Regions from separate parts of the Brachybacterium sp. sponge genome, predicted to be linked through region 1. Evidence: predicted binding sites of a transcription regulator. Region 1 holds the regulator's gene; the other holds the start of a gene.
The links. Region 1 encodes LexA, which represses DNA repair genes until DNA is damaged. Its sites were predicted from a motif close to TCGAACANNTGTTCGA; they were not measured.
Positions count from the first base shown of each region.

Region 2: A4A78_RS07185 (HNH endonuclease signature motif containing protein) is a predicted target of LexA. The motif match lies at 1,881-1,896, and genes of this name have one in related genera.

Region 1 is NZ_LRMP01000002.1:709,973-725,274, reverse strand. It holds gene rsmH (16S rRNA (cytosine(1402)-N(4))-methyltransferase RsmH) at 1-553, opposite strand, end outside; gene mraZ (division/cell wall cluster transcriptional repressor MraZ) at 740-1,171, opposite strand; gene A4A78_RS11290 (DUF3040 domain-containing protein) at 1,901-2,308, opposite strand; gene dinB (DNA polymerase IV) at 2,448-3,713, opposite strand; gene A4A78_RS11280 (SAV_6107 family HEPN domain-containing protein) at 3,761-4,252, opposite strand; gene A4A78_RS11275 (spermidine synthase) at 4,464-5,297, shown strand; gene A4A78_RS11270 (cold-shock protein) at 5,475-5,678, opposite strand; gene A4A78_RS11265 (proteasome assembly chaperone family protein) at 5,950-6,927, opposite strand; gene A4A78_RS11260 (ATP-binding domain-containing protein) at 7,081-9,348, shown strand; gene nrdR (transcriptional regulator NrdR) at 9,536-10,024, opposite strand; gene A4A78_RS11250 (LysM peptidoglycan-binding domain-containing protein) at 10,053-10,448, opposite strand; gene lexA (transcriptional repressor LexA) at 10,619-11,314, shown strand; gene A4A78_RS11240 (ATP-dependent DNA helicase) at 11,354-13,378, opposite strand; gene hflX (GTPase HflX) at 13,525-15,084, opposite strand; gene A4A78_RS11230 (class I SAM-dependent methyltransferase) at 15,286-15,302, shown strand, end outside.
Region 2 is NZ_LRMP01000001.1:1,616,819-1,632,120, reverse strand. It holds gene A4A78_RS07190 (nucleoside hydrolase) at 1-102, shown strand, start outside; gene A4A78_RS07185 (HNH endonuclease signature motif containing protein) at 122-1,870, opposite strand; gene A4A78_RS07180 (hypothetical protein) at 2,196-2,723, shown strand; gene A4A78_RS07175 (hypothetical protein) at 2,752-3,000, opposite strand; gene A4A78_RS07170 (C2 family cysteine protease) at 3,021-4,028, opposite strand; gene A4A78_RS07165 (MaoC/PaaZ C-terminal domain-containing protein) at 4,327-5,331, opposite strand; gene A4A78_RS07160 (3-oxoacyl-ACP reductase) at 5,328-6,668, opposite strand; gene A4A78_RS07155 (acetyl-CoA C-acetyltransferase) at 6,695-8,017, opposite strand; gene A4A78_RS07150 (TetR/AcrR family transcriptional regulator) at 8,103-8,723, shown strand; gene A4A78_RS07145 (acyl-CoA dehydrogenase) at 8,720-10,894, shown strand; gene purL (phosphoribosylformylglycinamidine synthase subunit PurL) at 11,124-13,451, shown strand; gene A4A78_RS07135 (polysaccharide pyruvyl transferase family protein) at 13,557-14,714, opposite strand; gene A4A78_RS07130 (S-layer homology domain-containing protein) at 14,716-15,302, opposite strand, start outside.

The DNA of each region.
Region 1 (15,302 bases):
CGACGATGCGGCGGGCGATCCGGCGGGCGAAGCGCTCGTCGCCGAGGTCGTGGAGGATGCGGGCGATCTCGGCCTCGGGCAGCTCGCGCAGCAGGTCCGCGGCGGTGTGTCCGTCGGAGGTGGCGTCCATGCGCATGTCCAGCGGCGCGTCGACGGAGTAGGAGAAGCCACGCTCCGCGGTGTCGATCTGGAAGCTGGAGAGCCCCAGGTCCATCATCACGCCGTGGGCGCCGGGCAGGTCGAGCTCGGCGAGCACCTCGGGGATCTCGTCGTAGGTGGCGTGGACGAGGGTGGCGCGCTCGCCGACGCCCTCGCGGTCCAGGCGCTCCCGGGCCAGCGCGAGCGCCTGCGGGTCGCGATCGATGCCGACCAGCCGGGCCCTCGGCGCGGCGTGCAGCACGGCGGCGGCGTGGCCGCCCATGCCGAGGGTCGCGTCGATGTGGACCGATCCGGGCTCCTGCAGCGCCGGGGCGAGCAGCTGGACCGAGGTCTCGAGCAGGACCGGAAGGTGCCTCTGCTCGGCCGGCAGGTCGCCGTGCGCGGTGTCGTCCATCTCGCCCCTCCCCTCGGGTCGTGCTCTCGTGCGATGTGCTGCGGTCTCGGTCCGGATGCCGTCCGGCGCCCCCTGGGCGCTGCCGTCCTGTCAGATTCCCCGTCGTTCCCGACCCGCCACCGGGGAAGTTGCGTCGGGGCGGGAACGACGAGAGGTCTCACAGGACGGATGTCCTCGTGGCCGGGCTCAGAACAGGCCGGGGATCACCTCCTCGGAGGTCTCGGCGAAGCCCTCCTCCTTCTGCTCGAGGTAGGTCTCCCAGGCCGGGAGCGACCAGATCTCGAGCCGGTCGAGCGCGCCGATGACGGCGCACTCCCGATCCAGCCCCGCGTAGGTGCGCAGATGGCTCGGGATGGTGATGCGGCCCTGCTTGTCCGGGATGACGTCCTCCGCACCGGACATCAGCACTCGCAGGTAGTCGCGGGTGCGTCGGTCGGTCGTGGGCGCCCGACGGGCCTCCTCGAGCTTCTGGCGGAACTCCATGAGCGGGTACACGGCGATGCAGTGCTCCTGTCCACGAGTCATGACCAGTCCCGAGGCGAGCTCGTCGCGGAACTTGGCCGGGAAGATCAGTCGGCTCTTCTCGTCGAGCTTGGGCGTGAAGGTGCCGAGGAACATCCGCAGCCTCCTTCAGTCGCCGTGACTCGCGATCAGATCTCCATCCCCTCCCAACGCGCTCCACTTTACCCCACTACTCCCCACCCATGGCCACAGGAACGGGGAAATCGGGGCTTGAGTGTTGGGTCACTGCAGGTCAGGAGGGTGGAGCGAGGTGGGGGGAATCTCGCGTCCGGGCGTGGTGCGAGGGCGCTGCGGGGCGCCGGATCCCAACTGACAGCGCACCCCTCCCCCACCGCTCCACGACATCTGCCGAGGTCAGCGGGCCGGAGCCTCCGCGTCGGGTGCCCCGGGGCCCGGGGTGGAGGGAGGTGGAGGACACCGGTGGAGCGATGTGGGGAGTCGCCGGGAGCGGGGTGGGGACGGGGCCGCGGGAGCCCCGGGGAGCAGGGTGGGGACCGGCCGGACGGCCGGGCCGGGTCGCCCCGCGACAGCGCGGTGGAGCGCGGTGGGGACCGACCGGGCGGACGGTCGGGGCGTGCCGTGGCAGCGCGGTGGAGCGCGGTGGGGACCGACCGGACGGCCGGGCCGAGGCGCCTTCTGACAGGGCGGTGGAGCGAGGTGGAGACCTTCCGCGCGGTCGAGGGAGCGGCGGCGGAGGTAGTGCCGGCCCCGGGAACGACGAAGCCCCGGCTCGAGGAGCCGGGGCTTCGGGGGGTCAGGGACGGGCCGTGGGGCGCCGCAGGACGGTGCGGAGGGGCGGGGCGACAGCGGCCGGGAGCCGGACGGTCAGAGGCGCGGGTCGTCCCCCGCGCGCTTCTCCCAGCGCTCCTCCATCTTGCGCATGAAGCTGCCGCCGTCGCCGGTGCCGGGGGCCGTCGGCCCCTGACCGCCGCCGGGACCGCCTCCCGAGCCGCCGGTGCCGGAGGAGGTGCCGCTGGGGCCGGTGATGGCGTAGACCGCACCGGCCACCATGCCGATGAAGGCGATCACGCCGAGCCAGATCGCGGGAAGGGCCACGGCCAGGACGAGCAGGGCGAGGCCCAGCACGACGGCTCCGAGGCCGATCAGGATGCGGCGACCGTTGCGTCGCGGCGGCGCCTTGGGCGCGAAGGCACGTGCGAGGCGCGGATCGTCGGCGAAGAGCTGACGCTCCATCTCGTCGAGCATCTTCTGCTCGTGTTCAGACAGCGGCATGGTCCCGCTCCTTGTCCCCGTCCTCTCGCGCCCTGCGGCGCCCGGTGCACCCGCCGGAGGCCAACAGCCCCGTCGGCGGTTCATCCAGTTTAGAGCGTCTTCCTGAGTTATGGGAACCATCTGTGCGAGGCGCCTCCGCTCACCGTCCCGGTGACGACTCCCCCGGCGCCGGCGACTCCGTCGGCGGCACCTCGGCACGCCCCGGCTCGAGGGTGGACCCCCTGCTCAGGCTCGCGCTGCCGAAGCGGTCGCGGGCGCGGTCCATCGCGGCCTCCAGATCGGTCCAGCCGGCCGGCCTCGCGCTGAGCTCCGACTGCAGGGACACCCCGGCGGCGGGCTCGAGCTGGGTCGCGCGGACCCCGGCGAGCCGTACCCTGCGCATCGTCGGGCGCTCCCTCTCCCAGAGCGCGACCACGTGCTCCCTCAGTCGTTCGCCGCTCGCGGTGGGCTGGTCGAAGGTGGAGGAGCGGGAGAGCGTCGTGCCGTCGGGGGCGCGGAGCTTGAGCACGACGGTGCGGGAGACGAAGCCCGAGCGGCGCAGCTGCCGGGAGACCTCGTCGGCCATCATCGTGATGCGCCGGCGCACCTCCGCGGGGTCGGTGAGGTCCTCGTCCCAGGTCCGCTCCGTCCCCAGCGACCGGTCCTTCGTGCGGTGGCCGAGCCCGGTGCGGTCGCTGCCGTCGGCGAGCGCGAGGATCTCGGGGGTGCGCGGGCCGAGCGCACGGGCGAGGGTGCTGGTGGGGACCTCCCGCAGCTGTCCGATGGTGCGCACGCCGAGCCGTTCGAGGGCCGCCTGCGCCTTGGGGCCGACGCCGGAGATCGCGCCGACGGGCAGAGGGGCGAGGAACTCGGCCGTCCGGTCGGCGGGAACGATCAGCATCCCGTCGGGCTTCGCCCGGGCGGAGGCGATCTTCGCGACGGCCCGGGAGACCGAGCCGCCCACCGAGCTGGGCAGCGCGAGCTCCTCGCGGATGCGTCGCCGCAGCAGGTCGGCGATCTCGACGGGCTCGCCGAAGAGCCGGCGCGCACCGCGCACGTCGAGGAACGCCTCGTCGACGCTGATCTGCTCGATGTCCGCCACGACGTCCCCGAGGATCCTCATGACCTGGGAGGAGACCTCGCGGTAGTGCGCGATCCGGGGCGGGACGATCACGAGGTCGGGGGCGAGGCGGCGGGCGCTCGCCATGGGCATCGCCGACCGGATGCCGCGGGCGCGGGCGGGATAGCTCGCCGCGGCGACGACTCCCCGGGCGCCGGCGCCTCCGACGACGACGGGCAGTCCGCGCAGCGACGGATCGTCGCGCACCTCGATGGAGGCGAAGAAGGCGTCCATGTCCAGGTGGAGGATCCCCGGGATCTCCTCCGGTCCGTCCGCCGTGCGGACGGTGCGCGTGCCCGTTCCCATCGCCACCTCCCTCGCCGAGGACTGTACCGGGCGGGCACGGCGGACGCTCAGTCCTCAGACAGCTCCGCGAGCGGGACGGGCAGGCCCTCGAGGAGCTTCTCGGCGACGCGGTCCAGGTGGGCCGTGGTCCCCTCCAGGTGCTCGGCGAGCAGCTCGGGGTCCGGCAGCGCCGAGGCGTCCCGGTCCAGGCGGGTGCGCTCGGCGACCAGGGGGCCGAGCGTCTCCGCCCGCCGGGCCTCCTCCCCTCCCAGTCGCTCCAGCGCGGTCCAGACGTTCAGCGGCAGCGCCCGACGGCGCTCGCGGTTCGCGCGGGCGACGAGCACCCCGGCGCCGCGGAGCGCGGCGCGGTGGACGAGCTCGAAGGCCTCGCGAGGGGCGACGGGGGCGAGCTCGCGTCCCTGCTGGAGCAGCTGCCGCGCCCGCTCGAGATCGGCCTGGTCCTGATCGAGGCGGGCGAGGAGCAGTTTCAGGGAGCGGGCGTCCGAGCGCAGGACCGTCTCGGGGTGCTGCCCTCCGCTGCGTGCCGTGGTGGTGCCCATCGCGCTCCTCCTCCTGCTCGGTGCTGTCCTCGGTGCCGCCCGTCGCGCGGGGTGTCCGGCGCCGGCCGGTCTCGCCCCGGCCTCGTGTCCTGAACGTTAGGCGGAGGGTGTGACGGACGACGCCCGAGCGGGCCCTGCTGGGGACGAGCGGGGGCTGGGGAGGAGAGGTGGGCGGCACGGCCCTCCGCGGCGCGTCTCCTAGAGTGGTGCGATGCCCCGCCGTGATCGCGCCCCGCGCGCCCCCTTCGACAGCCTCGGCCCGCTGGACACGGCGATCCCCATCTCCACCGGCACCGCGCGGCTCACGGTCGAGACCGACGGCTCGGTGCTGCTGGACGTCAACGGCGTCCCCTCCTCGCACCTGCATCCCGATCCGGAGCACCTGGTGTTCGAGTACATGCGCTGGATGCTGCAGGTGATCGACCTCCATCTCGAGGAGTCCGACGAGGAGCGCGCCGCCCAGCTCGCCCATCTGGGAGGCGGCGGCTGCTCCCTCCCCCGCGCCGTCGCGTCCCGCCACCCCCGTGCACGGCAGATCGTGGTGGAGCTCGACGCCCTGCTGGCCGAGCGGGTGAGGGAGTGGTTCGACCTGCCGCGCTCGCCCCGGCTGCGCCTGCGGGTCGACGACGCGCGCACGGCGCTCGCGGACTGGCGGGAGGACCGCTTCGACGTGCTGGTCAGGGACGTCTTCGCCGGCTCCCTCACCCCGCCGGAGCTGATCGGGCTCGCGGCGGTCCGCGATGCGGCGCGGGTGCTGCGACCCGGGGGCCTCTATCTCGCCAACTGCGCCGCACCGCCCGGGACGCGACTGCTGGCCGACGAGGTCGCGACGCTCTCGGCCGTCTTCTCGCACGTCGGCGTCATCGCCGAGCCGGCGCATCTGACCGGCAAGCGCCGCGGGAACTGCGTGCTCCTGGCTTCCCAGCGACCGCTGCCCGACGGCGTCGACCGGGCCCTGCGCTCGGACGCTGTCTCGGTGCGGCTCGCCCGGCAGGACCGGGTGCTCGCCCTGGCCCGGGCCGGGACGGTGCTGGGCGGCGACTGACCCGTCGGCTCAGATCCCGGCATGCCCCCGGGGCGGGGGCCTCGCGCCGCAGGGGCGCCCGCACGGCGCCATCCCGTCGACCGCGCCGTCGGACGTGCGGATCATCCCCCGACGACGACGGACCGGGCAGGAGCGCGATGCTCCTGCCCGGTCCGTGGGTTCACGGGAGTTCCGTGGTCAGAGCGGGCGGACCTGCTCGGCCTGCGGGCCCTTGTCCCCCTGGCTGACCTCGAACTCCACACGCTGACCCTCGTCGAGGGCGCGGTAGCCGTCCATGTCGATCTTGCTGTGATGCACGAAGACGTCTGCGCCGCCTCCGTCGATCTCGATGAATCCGTAGCCCTTTTCGGCGTTGAACCACTTGACCGAGCCCTGTGCCATACCTGTCACCTTCTGTGTCGTCCATCATCGATCGCACGACGCGATCGCGGTGCCGCGTGAAGCCGTCCCCCGCCGGAGCGGGTGGCGCAATGGTGCGTGCCGTACTGCTGTGCCGGAGGCACCGTCGACGGACTGTCCTGCTGGAACTGCATCACCGCAACGCGCCCATTCTGACACGACCGTGGCCCGCTTCACACGTCGATGGCGAACACCTGGTCACGAAGACATAACGAACTGTGATCGACGGCTCCCTCGCGAGGGCCCGGGAGGCTCAGCCCTCCCGCGTCCCGTCGCCCGGGTCGTCCTCGTGGTCCGCGAGGAAGCGCTCGAAGTGCTCCCCGATCTCCTCGGCCGTGGGCAGGTCCAGCGTGGTCGCCAGCGGAGAGCGGTCCTCCCCCTCGCTCATCGCGTCGTACTGCTCCTCGAGGGCGCTGACGATCTGGTGGACCTCGCCGTTCTGGGCGAGGGTGCCCTGCAGCGCGACGGTAGCGGCATCGGTGAGGTCGCCGAGGTGCACGAGCGGGAGGTCGAGCTCGGCGGCCTCGCTCACCCGTCGCAGCAGCGCGAGAGCGCCGGCGGGGAAGTCGGTGCGGGTGAGGTAGTGCGGGATCTGGGCGGCGTAGCCCATCGCCGGATGCCCGGCCCTCCCCAGCCGGTTCTCGAGCAGGGAGCTGAAGGCGGCGGGGATCACGAGCTCGGAGGCGCCCTCCTCCCCCTCGGAGGGGTCGGTGCCCGGCGCCGGCGTGGGGCGCGTGCCGGGGCGTCCCAGCAGCGAGGGGTCGTTGGCATGCGCGAACAGACCGATCGGCCGGGTGTGCGGGACCGCCATCGGCACGGCCTGCATGCCCACCACCCGCTCGACCTCGAAGTACTCCACGAGGTCGATGAGCGCCTCGGCGAGCCGCTTCCACTGCAGGTCAGGCTCCGGACCGTCGAGGAAGAGGAAGGGGCGGTCGCTCTCGTCGTACATCAGCCAGAGCGTGATCTCCGGGATCGCGACCTCGGAGAAGGAGGTGCCGTCGAAGGTGGCCTGCGGGCGGGAGCCGCGGTAGTCCAGCAGCTCGTCGGTCTCGAAGGAGACCAGGCGCAGATGCCGCAGCTCGTCGCGGAGGTAGTCGGCGGCGATGCGGCAGGCGTTGCCGGCGTCGACCATGCCGGGCAGGGCGTGGACGAGGGTGAGTCCCGAACGGGGCACAGCCTCGAGGACCTCGGTCGACTCGAAGCGGTACAGATCACGGGGATCGCGCATCGGGCTCTCCTCCCTCGCTGCCGTGGAGATGTCGGTGACCTGATGGCACACGCATCCAGGCGGGTCCACCATAATGGACCACCGTGCCTCGCCGACCCCGGGTCCGCCCGGGAGGGCGCGGCAGGTGGAGCAGCGACCGGAAGGGGCAGACCAGTGGACGGGACCGAGGAGCAGGTCGCTCGGGAGGCCGAGGAGCAGGTCGCTCGGGAGATCGCCCGGGAGCAGGAGTACGCCGATCTCCTCTACGCCCGGGTCGACGAGCTGATCACCCACGTCGAGCGGAACCTCGACCGGATCCAGGGGTCGCAGCAGGCCTCGACCCACCAGAACCGCTCCGAGCGCGACTCCTTCATGGCCCTCTACGAGGACCGCCTCGCCCTGCTGCGCTCCGTGTCCCGCAGCGTCGTCTTCGGACGCCTGGACATGGACGACGCCGCACGCCACTACATCGGCCGGATCGGCCTGTTCACCCCCGAGCGCGAGCAGCTGCTGGTGGACTGGCGCGCCCCGGCCGCCGCCGCCTTCTACCGCGCGACCAGCACCGAGCGCCTCGACGTGCGCCTGCGCCGGCACCTGATCAGCCGCGGCCGCACCGTCGTCGGCCTCGAGGACGACGTGCTGGACCAGAGCGTGCTCGAGGACGAGGACCACGACGTGGTCCTCCAGGGCGAGGGAGCGCTGCTCGCCGCCGTCTCCGGCACGCGCACCGGCCGGATGGGCGACATCGTCGCGACCATCCAGGCCGAGCAGGACCGGATCATCCGCTCCGAGAACCGCGGCGTGCTCGTGGTCCAGGGCGGACCGGGCACCGGCAAGACCGCCGTGGCGCTGCACCGCGCCGCCTACCTCCTGTACACACACCGCCGCCGGCTCGAGCACACGGGCGTGCTGATCATGGCGCCCACCCCCGGGTTCCTGCGCTACATCGAACGCGTCCTGCCCAGCCTCGGCGAGTCCGGCGTGGTGATGATGACGCCGGGCGAGATGTTCCCCGGGGTCGAGACCTTCACCCACGACGTCGACGACGTGGCACGCCTCAAGGGCGATGCCGCGATGGCGGAGCTGCTCTCCCGCGCGGTCAAGCAGCGACAGGCGGTCCCCGAGAAGGACGTGAGGCTGCGGATCGACGGCACGCCGCTCGTGCTCACCCGGGACATGCTCCGCGACGCCCGGCGCGAGGCCCGCGCCACGCACAAGCCCCACAACGCGGCCCGCGCCGTGTTCGTCCGCGCGGCGATGGACCGCCTGGTCGAGGCCTACGAGCGCGCGCTCGTCGCGCAGGGCTCCACGATCGTGCCGGAGGATCGACCGGACCTGCTCTCCGACCTCCGCCACGACCCCGAGGTGAAGCGGCAGCTGAACCTGGCCTGGCTCCCCTACACCCCGCAGGGCTTCCTGCGGATCCTCTTCGCGCGTCCCGACCGGCTCCGGGCAGCGGCGCCGCGCTCCCTCGCCGGGCAGGTCGACCTGCTGCTGCGCCCCAAGGACTCACCCTGGACGGTCGAGGACGTGCCGCTGCTGGACGAGGTGGCCGAGCTCCTCGGCGAGGACGCTGCCCCGGCCGAGGCGAAGGCCAAGGACGATGCCGAGAGGCGCCGCGCGGACGTGGAGTACGCGCGCAAGGTCATCGAGAACATCGACACCTCCGGCATCGTCCGGGCGGAGGACCTCGCCGACCAGGTCGGGCAGATCCGCGACGGCCGCACCCTCGCCGAGCGCGCCTCCTCCGAACGCTCCTGGACCTACGGCCATGTCGTGGTCGACGAGGCGCAGGAGCACTCCCCGATGAGCTGGCGGGCGCTGATGCGCCGCGCCCCCACCAAGTCCTTCACCGTGGTGGGCGACGTCGCGCAGACCTCCTCCGCCGGCGGCACCGACTCGTGGACCCCGGCGCTGTCCCCGTACATCCAGGACCGGCTGCAGGTGGAGCACCTGACCGTCAACTACCGCACCCCGCGCCGGATCATGGACCGCGCGGTCGCGATGGCGCAGGCCCACTCGCTGCCGGTCACCGAGGTCAGCTCGGTCCGGGACGGTGACGAGGACCCGCTGCTCGAGCTGGTCTCCCCCGCCGAGCTCACCGCACGCAGCGCCGAGGCGGTGCGCCGCGTGCACGAGCGCCTGCCGGGACGGATCGCCGTGATCGCCGCGGCCGAGCGCCTCCGCGATCTCGCCGCCGCGATCGGCTCCCTCGAGTCCGTGCCGACGGTCGGCATCGGCTCGGCGGGGGTCGACGACGAGGTCGCCGTGATGACGGCGCAGGACGCGAAGGGCCTGGAGTTCGACATCGTGGTGATCGTGGAGCCGGCGGAGCTGATCGACGCGCACGGCGCGGGCGACCTCTACGTCGCGATGTCGCGCTCCACGCAGCATCTCGGGGTGGTCCATGCCCGGGAGCTCCCGGCCGGGATGGCGGGCTGACCCCTTCGCCGGCGCCGCCGGGACCTCAGCGCCCCGGGACGGCGATCGGCGGCCGTGGCTTCCCCTCCACGACCGCCGATCTGGTGTGCACCTCGTCGGTGCACGAGGAATATCTTAAGCACAGTCCGACCCCCTCCTGCACCAGGTCCAGGAATCTCCCCGGATCCGTGCAGACGGCCGGCGGCGCTCAGCCCGTCGCGCCGCCCCCGGAGGTCGCTCCCTGCACCTGGGAGCGCTCGGCGCGCAGTCGCGCGATCGCGGCCTCGAAGTCGTCGAGGGAGTCGAAGTCCTGGTAGACGCTCGCGAAGCGCAGGTAGGCCACGAGGTCCAGCTCCTGGAGCGGCTGCAGGATCGACAGGCCCACCTGGTGGGCGTCGATCTCCGCCTGCCCGCTGAGCCGGATGGTCTCCTCGACCCGCTGGGCGAGCAGGGCCAGCTGATCGTCGCTGACCGGACGGCCCTGGCAGGCCTTGCGGACGCCGGAGATGACCTTCGCCCGGCTGAAGGGCTCGCTCACCCCGGACCGCTTGAGGACCGACAGCGAGGCGGTCTCCGAGGTGGAGAAGCGTCGCGAGCAGCTGGGGCACTGACGGCGACGCCGGATCGTCGCGCCGTCGTCGGACGTGCGCGAGTCGACGACGCGCGAATCGGGGTGGCGGCAGAACGGACAGTGCATCCGCTCAGGGTACCGGCACGACCCCCGCTCAGCGCGAGGCATCCTCCGCCGCGGGCAGCTCGAGCTGCTGACCGGCAGTGATCCGCCCGGTGGGCAGGTGGTTGAGGCTGCGGACCTCGTCGACGAACTCGGCCTCGTCCATGCCCTCGGGGGCATGCTCGGCGGCGTAGTCCCAGAGCGTGTCGCCCGTCTCGACCGTGATCACGGCGGGCTGGGCGGGCTCGGTGCCGGCGAGGGCTGCGGGGAGGTCGAGCGCGAGGAGGGCGATCGCGGCGACCGCGAGGCCGAGCAGGAAGGCGACGCCCGTGAGGAGGCGCCGGCCGCGGCGGGTCGGCTCGAGTCGAACACGCGGTCGAGCGACGACCTCGCGGGCCTGCTCGTCCTGCCGCGGGAAGGGAAGGACCGTGGCGGTGTGGGTACGCATCTCCGAACTCCTGTTCGATCGAATCTCTGTGCGACTGTAGCCCGCAGCGCTCGCGACACGCAAGAGGAACATCGAACACATGTTTGGCATCCGCCGCGTGCCGCCCTACGCTGGGCCACGAGGACAACGGAACCCGATGGGTCCGACAGACGACGCCAGGAGGCCGCACGATGACGCCGAGCACCCCCAAGCCGACCCGGGCGCGCGGCGACGCGCCGGCCGACGAGCGCACGGCCGGTCTGACGCGCCGTCAGCGCCTCGTGCTGGAGACGATCAACGAGGCCGTCGCCACCCGCGGCTACCCGCCGTCGATGCGCGAGATCGGCGATGCCGTGGGCCTGACCTCCTCGTCCTCCGTCGCCCACCAGCTGCAGACCCTCGAGCGCAAGGGCTTCCTGCGCCGTGACCCCAAGCGCCCGCGCGCGATGGAGGTCGTGATGCCGGAGGCCGACGACGCCCCCGCGCCGCCCGTGGAGATCGAGCCCGGCGGCAGCTCGGTGAGCGTCCCGCTGGTGGGCCGGATCGCCGCCGGCATCCCGATCACCGCCGAGGAGCAGGTCGAGGACGTCTTCACCCTTCCCGAGCGCCTCGTCGGCGGCGGGGACCTCTTCCTGCTGCAGGTGGTCGGCGACTCGATGATCGACGCCGCGATCTGCGACGGGGACTGGGTCGTGGTCCGCTCGCAGAGCACCGCGGAGAAGGGTGAGATCGTCGCCGCGATGATCGACGGCGAGGCGACGGTGAAGACCTTCGTGCAGCGCGACGACCACGTCTGGCTGATGCCGCACAACCCGGCCTTCGCACCGATCCTCGGCGACCACGCCGAGATCCTCGGCAAGGTCGTCGCGGTGCTGCGCTCCGTCTGAGCGCCCGGGCTCGCGCGCCTCAGGAGTCCGCGGCGAGCCTCAGGAATCCGCGGCGAGCCTCCGGAGCGCGCCGAGGGCGACCTCGGGGTCGGCCGTCGGCCACAGCGGCGGCATCGACTCGCGCAGGAACGAGCCGTACCGCGCCGTCGACAGCCGCGGATCGAGCACGGCGACCATCCCGCGGTCCGTCTCCCGCCGGATCAGCCGCCCCGCCCCCTGGGCCAGCAGCAGCGCGGCGTGCTGGCCGGCGACGGCCATGAAGCCGTTGCCGCCGTGCTGGGCGATCCGCTCCTGCCGGGCCGACATCAGCGGGTCGTCCGGGCGGGGGAACGGGATCCGGTCGATGGTGACCAGGCGCAGCGAGCGGCCGGAGACGTCCACGCCCTGCCACAGCGTGAGCGTGCCGAACAGGCTCGCGTCCTCGTCCTCCCGGAAGGTGCGCACGAGGTTCGCCATGGAGTCCTCGCCCTGCACCGCGACGGTCAGGTCCAGCCGTGCGCGGACGTGCTCAGCGGCGATCTCCGCGCCGCGGCGCGAGGAGAACAGGCACAGCGCTCCCCCGCGCGAGGCCTCCACCAGCTCGGTGAGGTGGTCCAGCATCGCCGGTGAGGGGCCGTCCCGGCCCGGCTGCGGGAGATGGCGGGCAGTGTAGAGGATGCCCTGGCGCCGGTAGTCGAAGGGGCTGCCCACGTCGATGCCCGCCCAGGCCCCGGAGTCCTCGGCGGCGGGGATCTCGTCCTCGGCGACCCGTCCGCGGCGGGCGAGGCCCACCTCCCCGGCGGCCGGCTCGAAGCGGCCGCCGAGGGCGAGCGTCGCGGAGGTCAGCACCGCGGTGCGGTCCTCGAGGATCGCGCCGCGCATCGCCGCCGCCACGCTCAGCGGCGCGACCTGCAGCGAGGCCCGGCCGGTCGCCTGCCCGCGGGAGACGGAGACGACGTCGTCCTCGCCCGGGTCGGTCAGGCGCTCGCACACGTCGATGATCTCCTGCAGGTTCGCCCGCACCGTCTTGCGCGCCCCGGCGGAGGAGTCGTCGCCGGCGTCCTTCGCGTCCGAGTGGGCGGTGCGCGCCTCGACGCGGACGTGGCCGACGGCGTCGGCGAGCTGATCGGGCAGGTCCCCGAGCACGCGCCCGTCGGGGGCGAGCTCGAGCGCGGCGCGCAGCTCCTCCCCTGCGTCGTCCAGCGCGGTCGCCGCGACGCCGAGGCCGCGCAGGTCCCGCACCGCCCCGCGGAGCATGCCGGGGTTGAGGATCTCGGTGACAGCGCTCGTGACCCGTGCGGTGAGGTCATGGGCCTCGTCGAAGACGACGACGTCGTGCTCGGGGATGATGCCGTGGCGGTCGAAGGAGTCGATCGCGAGCAGCGCATGGTTCGTCACGACCACGTCCACCTCGCGCGCGACCTCGCGGCTGCGCTCGGCGAAGCAGTCCTGGACCATCGGGCAGGAGGTGCCGATGCACTGGTTCCCTGTGACGGACACCTGGCGCCAGGCACGGTCCGAGACGGCGTCCTCGAGGGAGTCGCGGTCGCCGGTGTCGGTCTCCTCCGCCCATTCCCGCAGGCGCTTGACCTGCGTGCCGAGCTTCTCGCCGCCGGTGCGGGACGGGTCCGAGGACGCCTCGGAGAACAGGGCGCCGGGCTCGATGTCGACCGGATAGCCGCCGGCGATCTTGTGCTTGCACAGGTAGTTCGCACGTCCCTTGAGCAGCGCGAAGGTGGGGGTGCGCGGCAGGTGCGGGGCGAGCGCCTCCGCGAGTCGCGGCAGGTCCTTGCGCACGATCTGGGTCTGCAGCGCGATCGTCGCCGTGGAGATGACCACGGGGCGTCCGGTGACCAGGGCGTGCCGCATCGCGGGCACCAGATATCCCAGCGACTTGCCGGTGCCGGTGCCCGCCTGGACCAGGAGGTGCCGGCCGCCGGACATCGCCAGGTCGACCGCCTCCGCCATCGTCTGCTGGCCGGGGCGGGGAGAGCCTCCGACGGCGGAGACCGCGGCATCCATCAGGTCCGACAGCGGGACGTCGGCCGCCGCCGGGGCGACGGGATGCTCGGGTGCGGAGGTCATCGGATCAGCGTATCCGCGCGGGAGACGGGACCCGCCGAGGCGCACCCCGGTGTGCCCGATCTCCCGCCGCCCGGGGCCTCGGCGCCCCCGGGGCACCCGCGGCACCGGATCGTCGGGGCTCCGGGGTCATCCGTCGCGCCGCGGAGTCAGGACGAGGCGTCCATCTCCGCGGCGAGGGTCTCGTCCACGAGCGCGTGCACGCGGGTCCCCTCCATCAGGTGCTCCTCGGCGAGGACCTCCCCGGTGGTGTGGGCGCGGGAGACGAGGTCGCCGCGCGAGTACGGCACGACCACGTCGACCTCGACCGCGGGGCGCGGCAGTCGCTCGGCGATCAGCTCGCGCAGCTCCTCGATCCCCTCCCCCGTGCGGGCGGAGACCACGGCGCTGACCTCGACCTGGCTGCGCAGGCGCGCGATGGTCTCGGGCGCGGCGAGATCGGCCTTGTTCAGCACGACGATCTCGGGGACGTCGAAGCCCTCGATCTCGCCGAGCACGGTGCGGACCGCGGTGACCTGCCCCTCGGGGTCGGGATGGGAGGCGTCCACGACGTGCAGGAGCAGGTCCGAGTCGCCCACCTCCTCGAGCGTCGAGCGGAACGCCTCGACCAGCTGCGTGGGCAGGTGGCGGACGAAGCCGACGGTGTCGGCGAAGGTGAACTCGCGCCCGTCGGGCGTGGTGGCGCGGCGGACGGTCGGGTCCAGGGTCGCGAACAGCGCGTTCTCGACCAGCACCCCGGCCCCGGTGAGCCGGTTCAGCAGGGAGGACTTCCCGGCGTTGGTGTAGCCGGCGATCGCGACGGCCGGCACCTGGTGGCGGCGGCGGTCGGCGCGCTGCGCCTCGCGTCCGGGGGCCATGAGCCGGATCTCGCGGCGCAGCTTCGCCATCCGGTCGCGGATGCGACGGCGGTCCAGCTCGATCTTCGTCTCGCCCGGGCCGCGGGAGCCCATGCCGGCCCCGGCGCCGCCCACCTGGCCGCCGGCCTGGCGGGACATGGACTCGCCCCAGCCGCGCAGTCGCGGCAGGAGGTACTCGAGCTGGGCGAGCTCGACCTGGGCCTTGCCCTCCCGGGACTTCGCGTGCTGGGCGAAGATGTCGAGGATCAGGGCGGTGCGGTCGATGACCTTGACCTTGACGATGTCCTCGAGGGCACGGCGCTGGCCGGGGGCGAGCTCGCCGTCGGCGATCACGGTGTCCGCCCCGGACTCGGCGACGATGTCGGCGAGCTCGGCGGCCTTGCCCTTGCCCAGGAAGGTCGCGGGGTCGGGGTGGGCACGGCGCTGGAGGATCCCGTCGAGCACCTCGGAGCCGGCGGTCTCGGCGAGCGCGGCGAGCTCGCGCAGGCTCGTCTCGGCCTCGTCGGCGTTGCCGCTGGTGTACAGGCCCGCGAGGACCACGCGCTCCAGACGCAGCTGGCGGTACTCGACCTCGGAGACGTCCTCGAGCTCGGTGGAGAGCCCGGCGACGCGGCGCAGCGCCTGGCGGTCGGCGAGGTCGTACTGCTCGCCGTCGGCCTCCGAGGAGAAGGTGGTGGCCTGGGCGGAGGCGTCGCCGCGGGAGAGGATCCGCTCGGTGAGCGGGTCGCGACGGGGGCCGGCGGGTGCGGGGTCCTCCGCTGCGGGAGAGTGCTCGACGGCCCCGGTCCTTCCCGTGCTGGTCCCGTCGACGTCGAGGTCGGAATCGGGTTCGGGATGGAAGGCGATGGGCACGATCGGGGCACTCCTTAGGGTCGGGTGAAGAGGTCGTCCCAGAATCCCACGTCCCGTCGGCCGGGTCGAGGGATTTTGCGCTGGGCGGAGCCGGATCACGGTCGGATCACGCCCACGAGCACGGGGGCACGCCCGGGTCCAGGGCGCGGGCCGCGGCGCCGTGCGTCGCCGTCAGGGGCCGGGGCTCCGTATCCTGCGGGGGTGGACGAGCACTACTT
Region 2 (15,302 bases), on a different contig from region 1:
GGGCGATGGGGCCGGGGGCCGACGGTGGAGCTGCTCGACGAGGTCCTGCCCGCCGCGTTCGTCGAGCACCTGCTGGGGACGCTCGAGGCCGGGCTGGGCTGAAGGTCCCGACGGCTCGGTCTCAGGCCGCGTCCTGCTCCGGTGGCCGTGCGCGTGAGCCAGTGGGCGGCAGGACCACGAGGTAGTCCACCCGGGCCGCTCTTCTCCCTGCGGGAGGATGCGGCTGCACTGTGCCCCGTGGTCGCGACGTCGTGGGCTCCGCGTCGGGAGCGGACCCTTCGCCGAGAGGCCGCGCGTCCTCGGGACGCACCTCGGCAGCCTGCACCTCGCCGTCCTCCTCCACTGCCTCCACTGCACGGAGCTCCGGCAGCGCGAGGAGTCGGTGCACCGGGGTGAGCCCGTCTTGGTCGGGCTCCGCGGCGGCTCCCTCGTAGACGTCCGGGACCGCCGGTGTCCTTCCCGCCTTCCGCAGCGCCGTGCCGACGGGATCGAAATTCACCCCGCGCCGCCTTGCGGTCTGTCCGTAGCGGGTGGTCCATTCGACGGTGCGTCGGGTCCCGTCCTCGTCGGTGAGCACGCGGGCGGTCGCGCCCGCCGCCTCCTTCTGGTTGTCGGCGGCGCAGAGCCCGTTGCCGTTGTCGAGACTCGTCGGCCCGCCCTGCGCCCAGGGGACGATGTGGTCGATCTGCCGGATGCTCGCGTCGCAGTGCGGGGCGCGGCAGGTCTGGTGCGCGTAGCGGAGGAGGCGGCCGAGGCCGGCGGGGAACGCCCGCGCCCGGGACTCGGCGGCGACGAGCTGGCCTTCCTCCCTGTGCGCGTAGAGCATGCGCAGCGCGAGGACGACCTCGGGGTCCGGGTGCTCGAGCGCGCGGAGCATCTCCTCGCGGATGTGCTCGTACGGGACCGCGCCGAGTCCTTCCACGGTCGCGGCGTCGGCATGGCCGGGCGCGAGCAGGGAGCGGTCGGTGATGATCACGCCGATGTCGACCACGGGCAGCTCGCCTCCCTCGCCGCGGCCGAGGACCGTGTCGGCGAGCAGATCGGCCATGATCTGCTGGTGACCGCGCCGGTCGCCGTCGGCCCGCGCCCGCTCGGCGGCCACCGACAGCGTCTTGCGGATCCGCGCGGCGTCGAGGCCGGGCAGATGCGCGGTCAGCGTCGCCATGCCGTGCCGTCCACGGCGCACGGTGACGCTGCGCTCCCGGCGCGCCACGCGATGACGCGCGGCCGCGCCCTCGGGGTCCAGCGCGTGGAGGATCAGCGCGGCCTCGTCGCCCCACTCCCCCGGTCCGCAGTCCTCGAGGTCCGCGAGATGCGCGCCGAGGATCCGGTCCACCTGCTCCCGCTGCTCGGGGGTCGCCGGCCCCATCGCCCGACCCACCTGGTGCCCGGCGGCGGGCATCGCCCGCCCCTGGGCGAGAGCCCGGAGCACACAGGGCATCGAGCGGACGAGCCGCCTGCACGAGGACATGCTCTGCCCCGCGGCCGATGTGGACTTCTTCAGCGCAGCTGCAGCCTCCGCACGCGCGACCTTCTGCGCCTGCCGGGGCGTCTCCCCGCGCTCGAGGCTGTCGGCGGCGACCGCCGCCTCGAGACGGACGAGGGCACGCGCCGCGATCGCCGCCACCGCGCCGGAGAGCATCCGCAGCTCCGTCAGCAGGGCGATCGTCCGCTGCGCGTCGAGCGCCTCGAGATCGGCCGATCCCCGCTCCCCGAGCCGTGCGAGCGCCGCCTTGGCCTGGACGACGTCGATGCCGTCGACGACGAGCTCCTCGACCCCCGCGACGAGGCTCGGCGCGCCACCGGGCCGACGGGACTCCCCGTCGGACTCCGGAGGCTCCACGGCCCCACCGTGAGAATCGAATGACATGTCTGCATTTTCGCAGATCTGTTCGACGCAAGGAAGAGCTTCCCTGTTACTACTGATCAGTAGTTCGAAATTGTGGATAGCAGTGCGCTGGCGAGGAGAGGCGACGATGCTGCACGTCATTCGGGACGCTGGGATCGCCTCCCAGCCGGTCGATCTGCGAGAGAGGCAGGATCAGCGCATTTCGTACAGCACCACATCAGGAGATCACCGTCCGACTCCGCACTGGCTCGGAAATGCAACGGCAGCCGACGGAAGCGGCAAGTCCCTCGGCGTCCGCCCCACCTCTGCGCTGACCTCGCTCGCAGCCGGTACTAGGGTGCTGTCCGTGACCACGCTTCTGCCGCACCGGGAATGCCACCGAGGACCGTCGACACGCCCGATCGGGGCGTTGATCGCACTCGTCAGCGCCCCCTTGGTCCTGAGTGCCTGCACTTCCCCGACCCCCTCGATCCCCCTCGAGTCGCTCGACGGCCACGACGCCCTCGTCGAAGACATCGCCGCCGCGCTGGAGACTGAGGGAATCGTCGAGGAAGGTTCGATCGAGCTCGATGGACGAAGCGCGCAGTTCGAGGATGGGCAGTGCCGAGTCTTTGCCCGCGACGCCGACGCCGCTACGGTCGCCAGAGCGCCGAAGGTGGATGCGGTGCGTGCCGCTGCCGCCCAGGCGATCGTCGGCAGCGGGTTCGCACCGCTCGAAGAGACCGAAGTCGCCGGCGGTCATCTCCAGCTCTCGAGCACCGATGAGCAGGGCGCACGCCTGGAGATCACCTGGAAAGCATCCGAACTCGACGTGAGCATCCACGGCACAGCGGACCTCGCGGAGCCCGAATGCACCGACGAGGTCGTCGCCTGAACGTCCGCAGGCCCTGGCGGGCGGTCTCTCAGTCGCAGAGCCGGATGGTGACAGCTGCCGACTCCTGCCCCGCGGTCGGGCGGTGGACCGCCACGAGCTCCATCGTGCCCCGGCCGAGCAGATCGATCGGGTTCGCGTAGGTCAGATCGACCTTCCGACGCCGATCACCGTCGCGCAGCAGCAGGCGTGCCGTGGCGACACCCCCGGGTTCTCCGACCCGATGGACCCCTACTCTGACCCCGCGCAGCCGTGGCTGCGCGCCCTGCAGGATCGTCATCTCGTCACCCTCTGCCATCGTCAGTCCTCCATGTCGACCGAGTAGGTGGTGTCAAAGCTCTCCTGGTACTGCTCCTGCGTGAGGGTGAGCGTGCCATCGCGCTGGACGTCGTCGAGCTCCCCGCCATCGGGGCCCCAGGGATTGGTCAGCACGACGACCGGTTCACCATGAGTATTGCGGGGATCATCCGCGGGGATGACCTCCTCGACGATGTAGGCGTGGTTGGGCACGATGTTGTCCTCATCGATCTCCGACTCCCAGATTCTCCAACCCCGCTCTCCGACATCGTTGTTCTCGGTGCCGACGGCAACCGGCCCTTCAGCCAGCTTCTCCTCGAGGTCGGCGAAGTCGCCTTCGCCGGTCTTCTCCGCCTCGCGACCCGTGATCATCTCGAAGGCATCTGAGGAGAACCCTCCCGAGAGTTCGGAGTATTCGCCCCCGAAGTACTCGGCGGCGGCCTTCTCATAGACGGAGAGCCAGTTCACCCCGTCGGGCGCTCCCGCGCCGTTCTCGGGGAAAGTAGGTTCGACCGTGATCTCCACTGGTTCACCGTCGTCGTAAAGAGTGACGGTCCAGGTGCCGTCTTCGTTCTGCCGCATGTGCTCACGGATGAAGTCCGGATCTCGGTTCGCCACCGCCCCGGCACCTGCCAAGAACCAGCAGTCCCCGAGCTGTCCCTGCTCGATGTGGCTGGAGTCCAGCGCCTCGTCGCTCAGGTCGATCTCGCCGTCGAACTCCTTGTACCTGCCCGTGTCGCCCGTGCTCGGCTCCCCCGGCAGATCGCGCGGAGAAAAGTCCCCCTCCCCACCGTCTGCATTCCCGTTCGACCCATCGCCCAACGCAGATCCGCCGTCAGCTGAGCTCGCCTGGTCCTGCTCGTCTGCATGAGCAGCCGTCTCCTCGGCCTCCGCACGGAGCCGCTCGGCCAGGGAATCGAGCTCTGCCCCTCGAAGATTCCACTTCTGACGAAACACATCGGCATCTTCGCCGACCCATGCGATCAATCCCGCGTGCTGATCCAGTGTCATGCGCAGCTCCGCCATCGTCTCTGCGCTCTGGTCTGCGCGATCGCACCAGCTTCGCATCTGGTCAGTGTCTGCTCCGAAGAACTCCACGTCCCCCCGCTCCCTCCGCTTCCACCCGTCTCCGCTCCGCTCCCCATGCGGCGCCGATCGCTGTCCATTCAGAATGTACGGCGATGGGCTTTCAGGGGCCATGGGGAGGGGTCCCCATGCGGATCGGACGGCGGCAGTGCGCCCCGTGCCGCCGACGGGGTCTGCTCACGGAGAGAGCCGATCCCGTCCTGTGGAGGCGTTCCGCCGAACGTCACCGCCCGAGCGTCGTCACCTCGACCTCGAAGCAGCGCCGCGGCCCCTTCTCCCCGCGGGCGGGCTTCCAGCCCACGCACCGCGCGGTCCCGGCCGACGGATCGTCCTCGAAGGCGACGAGCACGGAGCCGGGCAGTGTGACCGGAGCGTCGAAGGTGACGTCCCAGCGCAGCGGCTTCGACAGGTCCACCCGCGCCTCGGTGAAGGCGCGCGAGGCGGTGTACATCCCGTGCGCGATCGCCGAGGGGAAGCCGAAGGCCTTCGCGCTGACGGCGGAGAGGTGGATCGGGTTCACGTCGCCGGAGACCGCACCGTACCGCCGTCCGGTGTCCGCACCGAGCACCCAGCGGCCCGTCGGCTGCGGCGGCACGAAGTCGCGCCGCGACCGCCCGCCGTCCGAGGGCGCGGCGCTGGACGGCGCGGTTCCCGAGGGCTCCGCAGCGGCCGGCTCCCCGCCCTTGACGAGATAGGTGGAGACATCGGTGGCGATGATCTCGCCGTCCTCGCCGAGGATCGTGGAGACCGCCTCGAAGGTGCGGCCCTTGCGGTGCGGGCGCAGGTCCCGCACCCGGCACTCGACGTCCACGAGATCCCCCACCTTCACGGGCCGGTGCTGGAGCACCTGGTTGCGCAGGTGCACGAGGCCCAGCAGCGGGAAGGGGAAGCCACGCCGCGCCATGAGCGCGAGCGAGACGGGGAAGGCGAGCACGTGCAGCACGCCGGGGTGGACCAGGTCCGTCGCGGGACCGCCCATCAGGTGGTCGAAGTCGCGGGCGCGCTCGGCGTCGATCCGCACCTTCCTCACCCGGTAGGCGATGTTCGGCAGCGTCTCCGCGCCGCCGCCCGCGCCGCCCTTCCCGCTCTTGCCTCGCCTCCCGCCGAGGCGGGAGCGGGGGTCGAGCGCGGCGGCGTAGATCGCGGGGAACGAGGGGACGTCGGAGAGATCCTTGACCTGCTCCGGCGCGTTCTCGGCATGCGCCACGGCGCCCTGCCCCGCCCTCACTTGCCCACCATGTTCTGGCCGCACACGCGCAGGGTCTCGCCCTGCACGCCGCCCGCCTCGTCGCTCGCGAGGAAGGCGATCGCCTCGGCGACGTCGACGGGCAGGCCGCCCTGCTGCAGCGAGTTCACGCGCCGCGCGACCTCGCGGGTCAGCGGCGGCATCTTCGCGGTCATCTCGGTCTCGATGAAGCCGGGCGCGACCGCGTTCGCGGTGCCGCCGAGCGGGGCGAGACGACCCGAGAGCGCGTCGACGAACGCCATCACGCCCGCCTTGGACGCGGCGTAGTTGGTCTGGCCGCGGTTGCCGGCGATGCCGCTGGTCGAGGCGAGCGAGACGACGCGCGGCTGCGCACCGAGCACGTCCCCGGCCTCGAGCAGCGACTCGGTGAGCGCGATCTGGCTGGTGATGTTCACGGCGAGCACCGGGTCCCAGCGGTCCGGGGTCATGTTGGCGAACAGCTTGTCCCGGGTGATGCCGGCGTTGAGCACCAGCACGTCGAGGGTCAGCCCCTTCTCGCGCAGGAACTCGACCACGCGGCGCCCGGCGTCGGCGGAGGTGACGTCGAGCTGGAGCGGGATCGCGCGCAGCTCGTTGGCCAGGCGTGCGAGCTCGGTGCCCGCGCCGGGGACGTCGAGCACCACGAGCCTCGCGCCGTCGGCCGCAAGGGTGCGGGCGATGGCCGCGCCGATGCCGCGCGCGGCCCCGGTGACCAGCGCCGTGCGCCCGGCGAGCGGGAGCGAGGCGTTGTCGGTCGTGCTGCCCGCCTCGGTGGAGACGGTCAGCAGCTGACCGGTGATGAAGGCGCTGCGGGCGGAGAGGAAGAAGCGCAGCGCGCCGACGGCGCCCGGGGCGTCGACCCCGACCCCGTCGGCCAGCAGGATGCCGTTGGCGGTCGCGCCGCCGCGCATCTCGTGCGCGACCGAGCGCAGGAACCCCTCGACCCCGCCGCGGGCGGCATCGCGCGCAGGCTCCTCGCCCGTCGCCGGGCGGGAGATCGTCACCAGGCGCGCGCCCGGTGCGAGGGAGCGCATCGCCCCGGCGAGCGGGAGCAGCAACGAGCCGAGCTCCGCGGGCGCGGAGAGCTCGTCGGCCACGACGATCACCGAGCCGATCGAGCGCAGGCCCTCGACGCGGCGGCGCACGTCGGCGCCGCCCTCGAGGAGTCGGTGGGCGACCGCGTCCGCGCCGGCGGAGGCGCCGAGCACGACGACGGGGCCGAGCACGGGCGCCGGGCGGTCCTTCCGGCGCAGGAGCCGGGAGGGGCGGGGCAGGCCCAGCTGCTTGGCGAGCACGCCGCCGGGGGCGGAGCGGATGAAGCGGGTGTAGGCATCGGCCATGGGGACCTCCGTGAAGAGTCGGGGTGTCAGTCGGTGACGGACTCGAGCAGCATGACCGTGCCCTGGCCGGCGGCCGCGCAGACCGAGATCAGGCCGCGCTGGACCCGGCCGGTCTCCTTCGCGCGCTCGTGCAGGAGCTTGGCGAGCGTGGCGACGAGGCGGCCGCCGGTCGCGGCGAAGGGGTGCCCGGCGGCGAGGGAGGAGCCGGTGATGTTCAGCCGCGAGCGGTCGATCGCGCCGAGCGGCGCGGAGCGGCCCAGGCGTTCGCGGCAGAACTCCTCGGACTCCCAGGCCTTGAGCGTGGTCAGCACGGTGGAGGCGAAGGCCTCGTGGATCTCGTAGAGGTCGAGGTCCTGCAGGGCCAGGCCGTTGGCGTCCAGCAGCTCGGGGACCGCGTAGGCGGGGGCCATGAGCAGGCCCTCGTCGCCGTGGGCGAAGTCGACGGCGGCGCTGCGCGCGTCGACCACGCGGGCGAGCGGGGTGAGGCCGCGCTCGGCGGCCCACTCGGCGCTGCCCAGCAGCACGGAGGAGGCGCCGTCGGAGAGCGGGGTGGAGTTGCCGGCGGTCATCGTCGGCTCTGCGACCTGCGGCGACTTCACGCCGAAGACGGGCTTGAGGGTGCCGAGCTTCTCAAGGGTCGAGTCGGCACGCAGGTTCTGGTCGCGGGCGAGGCCGCGGTAGCCCGTGACGAGGTCGTCGAGGAACCCGGCGTCGTAGGCGGCGGCGAGGTTCTTGTGGGAGGCGAGCGCGAGCTCGTCCTGGGCCTCGCGGGTGATGCCCCACTGCGCGGTGGTCAGCGCCTGGTGCTCGCCCATGGACAGGCCCGTGCGGGGCTCGCCGTTGCGGGGCGGGACAGGGGCGAGGTCCGCGGGGCGGATCGCGGTGAGCGCCTTGACGCGCTGCATCGCGGTCCTCGCCGCGAAGGCGCGGTGGAGGATGCGGCGCAGGCGCGGGGTGACCTCGATCGGCGAGTCGGAGGCGGAGTCGACGCCGCACGCGATCGCGGAGTCGATCTGGCCCAGGCGGATCCGGTTGGAGACGTGCAGGACGGTCTCGAGGCTGGTCGCGCAGGCCTTGGACATGTCGACGGCGGGGGTGCGGGGGTCCAGCGGCGTGCCCAGCGCGCTCTCGCGGGTGAGGTTGAGGTCGCCGGCGAGCTTCAGCACGGCGCCGCCGGCGACCTCGCCGAGCTTCTCGCCCTGGAGCGAGTAGCGGGCGACGAGGCCCTCGAGCGCGGCGGTGAGCAGGTCCTGGTTGGAGATCCCGGCGTAGGGCCCGCCGGAACGGGCGAACGGGATCCGGTTGCCGCCGAGGATCAGCGCATCGCGCGGGGAGTCGGTGGGGGTCACTGTGGGGCACCTCTTCGTGGTCACGGGGACGGATCGTCGGGAAGGACTTTACATAGAACCGTCGGTACTTGATACCCTAGGTTCTGTGAATGCGACGACGCAAGCCCCCGTGGACGGGCGCTCGGCCCGCTGGGCCCAGCACCGAGAGCAGCGACGTGCTGAGCTGCTGGACGTGGCCCGGCACCTGATCCACGAGCGCGGCCCCGACGTGACGATGGAGGACATCGCCGCGGCCTCGGGCACCTCGAAGTCCATCGTCTACCGGTACTTCGAGGACAAGTCCCACCTCCAGCGCGACCTGGGCCGCAGCATCCTCCAGGCGATGCACGACAAGCTGCTCGCGGAGATGCGCGTGCTCGAGGAGCGGATGGGCCGCGAGCCCGCGCCCGAGGAGCGCATCCACGCGATGATCCGCGCCTACGTCGCGACCGCGCAGCGCTCCCCCGGCGTGTACCGCTTCGTCACCCGCCCCAGCGACGGGCTGAACCACTTCCTGGACTCCGTGACCCGCATCATCACGACCTTCCTCCCCGCCGGGACCCCCTCGCCGCAGATCTGGGCGACCGGCGCGGTGGGCTTCGTCGAACGGGCCGTGGACACCTGGATGAACGACCTCGAGGCCGCCGACGGCGCCTCGACCACCCTCACCTCCGATCAGCTCGTGACCCACCTGGTCACCTGGCTCATGAAGGGACTGCACGCATGACCGCCGAGACCTCCACCACCACATCCGCCCCCGCGCCCACCGCCGCGAGAGGCACCGACGCCGCCGCGAGCGCCACGCCGACCGGCCCGATCCCGGTCCCCGCCGACGGCAGCCCCCGCCTCGACGTCGAGATGGTCTCCGAGGCGCTGCTGGGCAGCTGGGCCGACGCGCGGCGCGACGCCCGCGAGCGAGCGGCCCGCCCCGAGATGCACCGCCCGACGGACGCGAGCGTCGCCGAGCACCGGGAGCGGGTGTTCGGCCAGCTCCGGACCCTCGCCGAGGAGGAGGTCTCCCTGCCGATGCTCCCCGAGCACCTCGGCGGTCCGAACGACAACGGCGCCAACGTCGCCGCCTTCGAGGAGCTGGTCGTCGCCGACCCGTCCCTCCAGATCAAGGCCGGCGTGCAGTGGGGGCTGTTCACCTCCGCGATCGTGCAGCTGGGCGACGAGGAGCAGCAGAAGGCCTGGGTGCCGGGCGCCATGAGCCTCGAGACTCCCGGCGCTTTCGCGATGACCGAGATCGGGCACGGCTCCGACGTGCAGTCCCTCGCCACCACGGCGACCTTCGACCCCGACGGCGGCGAGGACGGCGAGTGGGTCATCAACACCCCCTTCCGCGCCGCGTGGAAGGACTACCTCGGCAACGCCGCGATCCACGCGAGGGCCGCCACGGTCTTCGCGCGCCTGATCACGAACGGCGTCGACCACGGCGTGCACTGCTTCTACGTGCCGGTGCGCGACGCGCAGGGGAGCCTCCTGCCGGGCGTGCAGAGCGAGGACGACGGCGAGAAGGGCGGCCTGAACGGCATCGACAACGGTCGCCTCGCCTTCGACCACGTGCGCGTCCCGCGCCGCAACCTGCTGAACCGCTACGGGGACGTCGCCGCCGACGGCACCTACTCCTCCCCCATCGACTCCCCCGGGCGGCGCTTCTTCACGATGATCGGCACGCTCGTGCAGGGCCGCGTCTCGCTCGACGGCTCCGCGATCCGCGCCTCGCAGCTCGCGCTGCACATCGCGATCACCTACGCCACCCAGCGCCGCCAGTTCACCGCCGCCGACCCGACGCGGGAGACCGTGCTGATGGACTACCAGGCGCATCTGCACCGCCTGCTGCCGAAGCTCGCCGCGACCTACGCGGGCGCCTTCGCGCACGAGCAGCTGCTGCACGCCTTCGACGACGTTTTCTCCGGCCACGGCGACACCCCCGAGGGGCGCGAGGACCTCGAGACCCTCGCCGCGACGCTCAAGCCGACCTCCACCTGGCTCGCCCTGGACACCATCCAGGAGTGCCGCGAGGCCTGCGGCGGCTCCGGCTTCATGGCCGAGAACCAGCTCGTCGGGCTCCACCAGGACCTCGACGTGTACGCGACCTTCGAGGGCGACAACACGATCCTGCTGCAGCTGGTCGCCAAGCGGCTGCTGTCGGACTACACCTCCGAGCTGAAGAACGTGGACCGCGCCGGGATCGGCCGTTTCATCGCCCAGCGCGCCGAGGTGCTCGCCAAGCGCCACACCCCCTGGGCCCGCCTCGGCCAGAGCGTGAGCGACCGCGGCAACGCGCGCCGCGCCTTCGACTCGATGCGCAGCGCCGAGTTCCAGGAGGAGATGCTCGCCGACCGCGCCAGGGTCAAGGTCGAGGAGGTCGCCCTCGCCCTGCGCAGCACCGCGAGGATGAGCCCGGCCGACGCCGCCGCCGAGGTCAACAAGCACCAGGTCGAGATGCTCGACGCGGCCCGCGCCCATGCGGACCTCGTGCGCTGGCGCGCCTTCACCGCCGGGATCGAGGCGATGGAGGATGAGGGCACCCGCGCCGTGCTCACCGACGTCCGGGACCTGTTCGGCCTCACCGCGATCAACGACGACCTCGCCTGGTTCCTGCTCTCGGGCATGATCTCCACCCAGCGCGGCCGTCAGATCGAGGGGGACCTGCGCCGGCTGCTGTGGCGCCTGCGCCCGCACGTGCTCGACCTCGTCGCGGCCTTCGACATCCGCCCCGGCCACGTGCGCGCGCCGATCGCGCTCGGCGGGGAGCAGGAGCGCCAGGACGAGGCCGCCGCGTACTTCCGCGCGCAGCGGGCGAGCCAGGACGCGCCCGTGAGCGAGAAGGCGCTGCGCGAGGCGGAGAAGCGGGCACGCCGCGCGCAGGGCAGGAAGGGCTCCTCGCGCTGACCGCCTGACAGGCACGGACCGGGAGAGCGGCCGACGGGACGAGGTCCCCGTCGGCCGCTCTTCCCGTGCGCGCCGCCCCGCCGGATGCCGTTCCGATCTCACCGACGGTCTCAGCGCTCGCCCCGGGCGCCCCCGTCGGCCGCGTCGCTCGTAGACTGGGGGCACCCTGCGCCGGGCCGCGAGGCCCGCCGCTCCCCCAGCCCTCGTGACGAACGGACCCGACCCCGCGATGACCGCTGAGACCACTCCCACCTACCCCCACGGCCACGCCGCGGAGTCCGACACCGTCGAGAACGCCTCCGCGACGCCGGACCAGGTGCAGCCCTATGCGGAGCTCGGGCTGAAGGACGACGAGTACGCGAGCATCCGCGAGATCCTGGACCGCCGCCCCACCAATGCCGAGCTCGCCATGTACTCGGTCATGTGGTCCGAGCACTGCTCCTACAAGTCCTCGAAGAAGCACCTGCGCACCTTCGGGAAGCACACCACCGACGCGATGCGCGAGAAGCTGCTGGTGGGCATGGGCGAGGACGCCGGCGTCGTCGACATCGGCGACGGCTGGGCGGTGACCTTCAAGGTCGAGTCCCACAACCACCCCTCCTACGTCGAGCCGTACCAGGGCGCCGCGACCGGAGTGGGCGGCATCGTGCGCGACATCATCTCGATGGGCGCCCGGCCCGTCGCGGTCATGGACCAGCTGCGCTTCGGCGCGATCGACCACCCCGACACCGCCCGGGTGGTCCACGGCGTGGTCGCCGGCGTGGGCGGCTACGGCAACTCCCTCGGCCTGCCGAACATCGGCGGCGAGACCGTCTTCGACGCCTCCTACCAGACCAACCCGCTGGTCAACGCGCTCGCGGTGGGCATGATGCGCCACGAGGACATCCGCTCCGGCGCCGCGACCGGCGCAGGCAACAAGGTGGTCCTCTTCGGCGCCCGCACCGGCGGCGACGGCATCGGCGGCGCCTCCATCCTCGCCTCGGAGACCTTCGAGGAGGACGGGCCGCTGAAGCGCCCGAGCGTCCAGGTGGGCGACCCCTTCATGGAGAAGGTTCTCATCGAGTGCTGCCTCGAGCTGTACGCGGCCGGCACCGTCGCGGCCATCCAGGACCTCGGCGCCGCGGGCATCTCCTGCGCGACCTCCGAGCTCGCCGCCAACGGCGGCTCCGGCATGCACATCCACCTCGAGGAGGTGCTGCTGCGCGACCCGACCCTCACCGCCGGCGAGATCCTCATGAGCGAGTCGCAGGAGCGCATGATGGCGGTCGTCCCGCCGGAGAAGCTCGAGGAGTTCCAGGCGATCGCCGCCAAGTGGGACGTCGAGGCCGCCGTGATCGGCGAGGTCACCGGCGACGGACGCCTCACCATCGACCACCACGGCGAGCGGATCGTGGACGTGGACCCGGCGACCGTCGCGATCGACTCCCCCGTCTACGACCGGCCCTACGCCCGCCCCGACTGGCAGGACGCCCTCCAGGCCGACCGCGCCGAGGCCCTCCCCCGCCCCGAGGGCGCCGAGGAGATCTCCTCGCACATCCGCGCGCTGATCGCCTCCCCGAACCTCGCCTCCACGGGCTGGGTCACCGACCAGTACGACCGCTACGTCGGCGGGAACACGGCGCTGGCCATGCCCGACGACGCCGGCGTGCTGCGCATCGACGAGGAGACCGGACGCGGCATCGCGCTCGCGACCGACGCGAACGGCCGCTACACCAAGCTCGACCCGCGCACCGGCGCGCAGCTGGCGCTGGCCGAGGCGTACCGCAACGTCGCGACCTCCGGGGCGACCCCGCTGGCGATCACGGACTGCCTGAACTTCGGGTCCCCCGAGGACCCGGGCCCCATGTGGCAGCTGGTCGAGGCGATCGGCGGGCTCGCCGAGGCGTGCGAGACGCTTGAGGTGCCCGTCACCGGCGGCAACGTCTCGCTGTACAACTCCACCGGCGAGCCGGGCCTGATCGACTCCGCGATCCACCCCACGCCCGTCGTCGGCGTGCTCGGCGTGTTCGAGGACGTCGCGCGCCGTGTCCCCTCCGGCTGGCAGGGCGAGGGCCGGCGCGTACTGCTGCTGGGCACGACCCGCGAGGAGCTCTCGGGCTCGGCCTGGTCCGACGTGATCCACCAGCACCTCGGCGGTCTCCCGCCGCAGGTCGACCTCGAGGCCGAGCGCGCGCTCGCCCGCGTGCTCGTCGCCTCCTCCGAGCAGGGGCTCGCCGCCTCCGCGCATGACCTCTCCGACGGCGGGCTCGTCCAGGCGCTCGTCGAGTCGACGACACGCTTCGGCACCGGCGCCCGCGTCGACCTCGCCGAGCTCCTCGAGCGGGACGGCGTGGACCTCCCCACCGCCCTGTTCTCCGAGTCACAGGCCCGCGCCCTGGTCGCGGTCCCGGCCGAGTCCGAAGAGCGCTTCCTCGCCCTCGCCGCCGAGCACGGCGTGCCGGTGCTCGCGCTCGGCGCGACCGGCGGCACCGACCTCGAGATCGAGGGCGTGGGCGCCTTCGCGCTCGGCGAGCTGCGGGAGCTGCGCGAGGGCACGCTGCCGCGCCACTTCGCCTGAGGTCCGGACACGACAGGAGCGCCCCGGGACCCTCGATGGGTCCCGGGGCGCTCCTGTGCTCGCACGTCCGCCACGTCGGTCGGCGATGCCGCCGGCTGGAGCGGCTCAGGCGGTGCCGTACAGCAGCTCGGCCTCGCGGCGCTTGCGCATGATCGCGTCCTCGAAGGAGCCCGGGCGCTCGAGATCGGCGAGAGTCGGGACCTCTCCCGTGCCGTCCGAGACCCGCCAGCCGCTGCCGAGCTCCACGAGGGAGCCGTGCTTCACGTCGTAGTAGCCGCTGCGGGCGCTGAGCGCCATCCCCCGCGCCCCGTGCAGCGAGGCCACGAGGTGGTGGTGGAAGCGCGTGGTGATCCAGACCTGGTGCGCCGCCGGTGCGAGCTCCCCGCGCCAGAAGCTCGTGAAGGGGACGAAGCCGTCCTCCGCCACGAGGCCCTTCAGCCGCTCGAAGCCGGCGTGGTCGCCGCCGGGCAGCGCCTCGATGTAGCGGGTGCGCTCCCGCGGGATGCCGAGCGAGGCGACGGTCTCGCGCACATGGGCGACGAGCCGCTCGAAGGAGCCCTCGTCCAGAGCGTCGGACTGCACGCAGAGCACGAGCTCCGGTTCCTGGTCGTCGACCCGTTCGGGTGCCTGCTCGACGAGATAGGCGTCGTCGACGCCGCTCTCGATTCCGAGCCTCTCGGCACTGGCCACGTCCCGCACGCCGACGTGGTCGAATCCCGCCAGCTGCTCCTCGCCGAAGGGGGCGAGTCCCTGACCGGTCGCGAGCAGCGGAGCGCCGCTGATCTCCGCCGCGGCCCGCATCGCCCGCACCAGGTGCGCGTTCTCGGGCCAGACGGCGTTGACGAAGCCGCCGCCGAGCAGGTGCAGGGAGCGGGCCTCGCGCAGCGCGAGCAGAGGCGCATCGTAGAGCGGGGTGCCGAGGTGGGCGACGATGTCCTCGACCGGTCGGCGCGAGCCCCGCAGCGAGTCCTCGACCGCCCGGAAGACGGCATCGGTGACCCGCAGCTGCGGGTGGAGGCCCCCGAACAGCGCACTGGCCGTGCCGGGGAAGCGGCAGTCCAGCCACACCTCCTCGTCCGGCCGGTGGATCGCGAGGTGCTCGATCCAGCGCCGCGCGATCAGCTCGTCGCCGAAGTTCGGGTAACCCGCCATCGAGACGAGGTAGAACGGCGCCTCGACGGGGCCAGAGAAGCTCGTGCGGAGCGTCGCGGACTCCGCCGGCGAGAAGGACGCTCCCGAGGAGCGTCGACGGAAGAGTCGCACCTCAGTACCGCCCGGTGTGCTTCATCCAGCGGATCATGAACGTGGCCATCTGGTCGCGCTTGATGAAGGCGTTCGGGCGGAAGGTGCCGTCGTCCCAGCCGCGGGCGATGCCGGCCTTCGACAGCCAGGTGATCTCCTTGGCGAAGACGTGCGAGGCGGGGACGTCGGTGAAGCCGCTCTGCTTGCTTGTGTCAGTCGCCTTGGCGGCACGGTAGAGGAAAGCCGCGACGGCATCGCGCTTGACCGGATCGAATGGGCGGAAAGTGCGACTGCTCCCGCTGCCCCAGCCGAGTGCAATGCCCCTCTCATATGCCCAGCAGATCTCGTCGTAGAACGCCATGTCCCGCGTGACGTCCTTGAAGGGCGACTTGCTCGGCCCCTGGTAGTTGCTGGGCATCTTCAGTGCCCGGGTGATGAACGCGATCATCGCATCGCGCAGATTGTCCGAGTTCGGCTGAAAGCGGGCGTTCGGCGGGTAGCCCCAGCCCTTCGTGATCCCGCGCGCCGCGAGGTCGGTGATCTCGAGGAAGAACACCCTCGACGGGGAGACGTCGCGGAAGTACGGGGTCACGAAGCGGACCTTCCCGC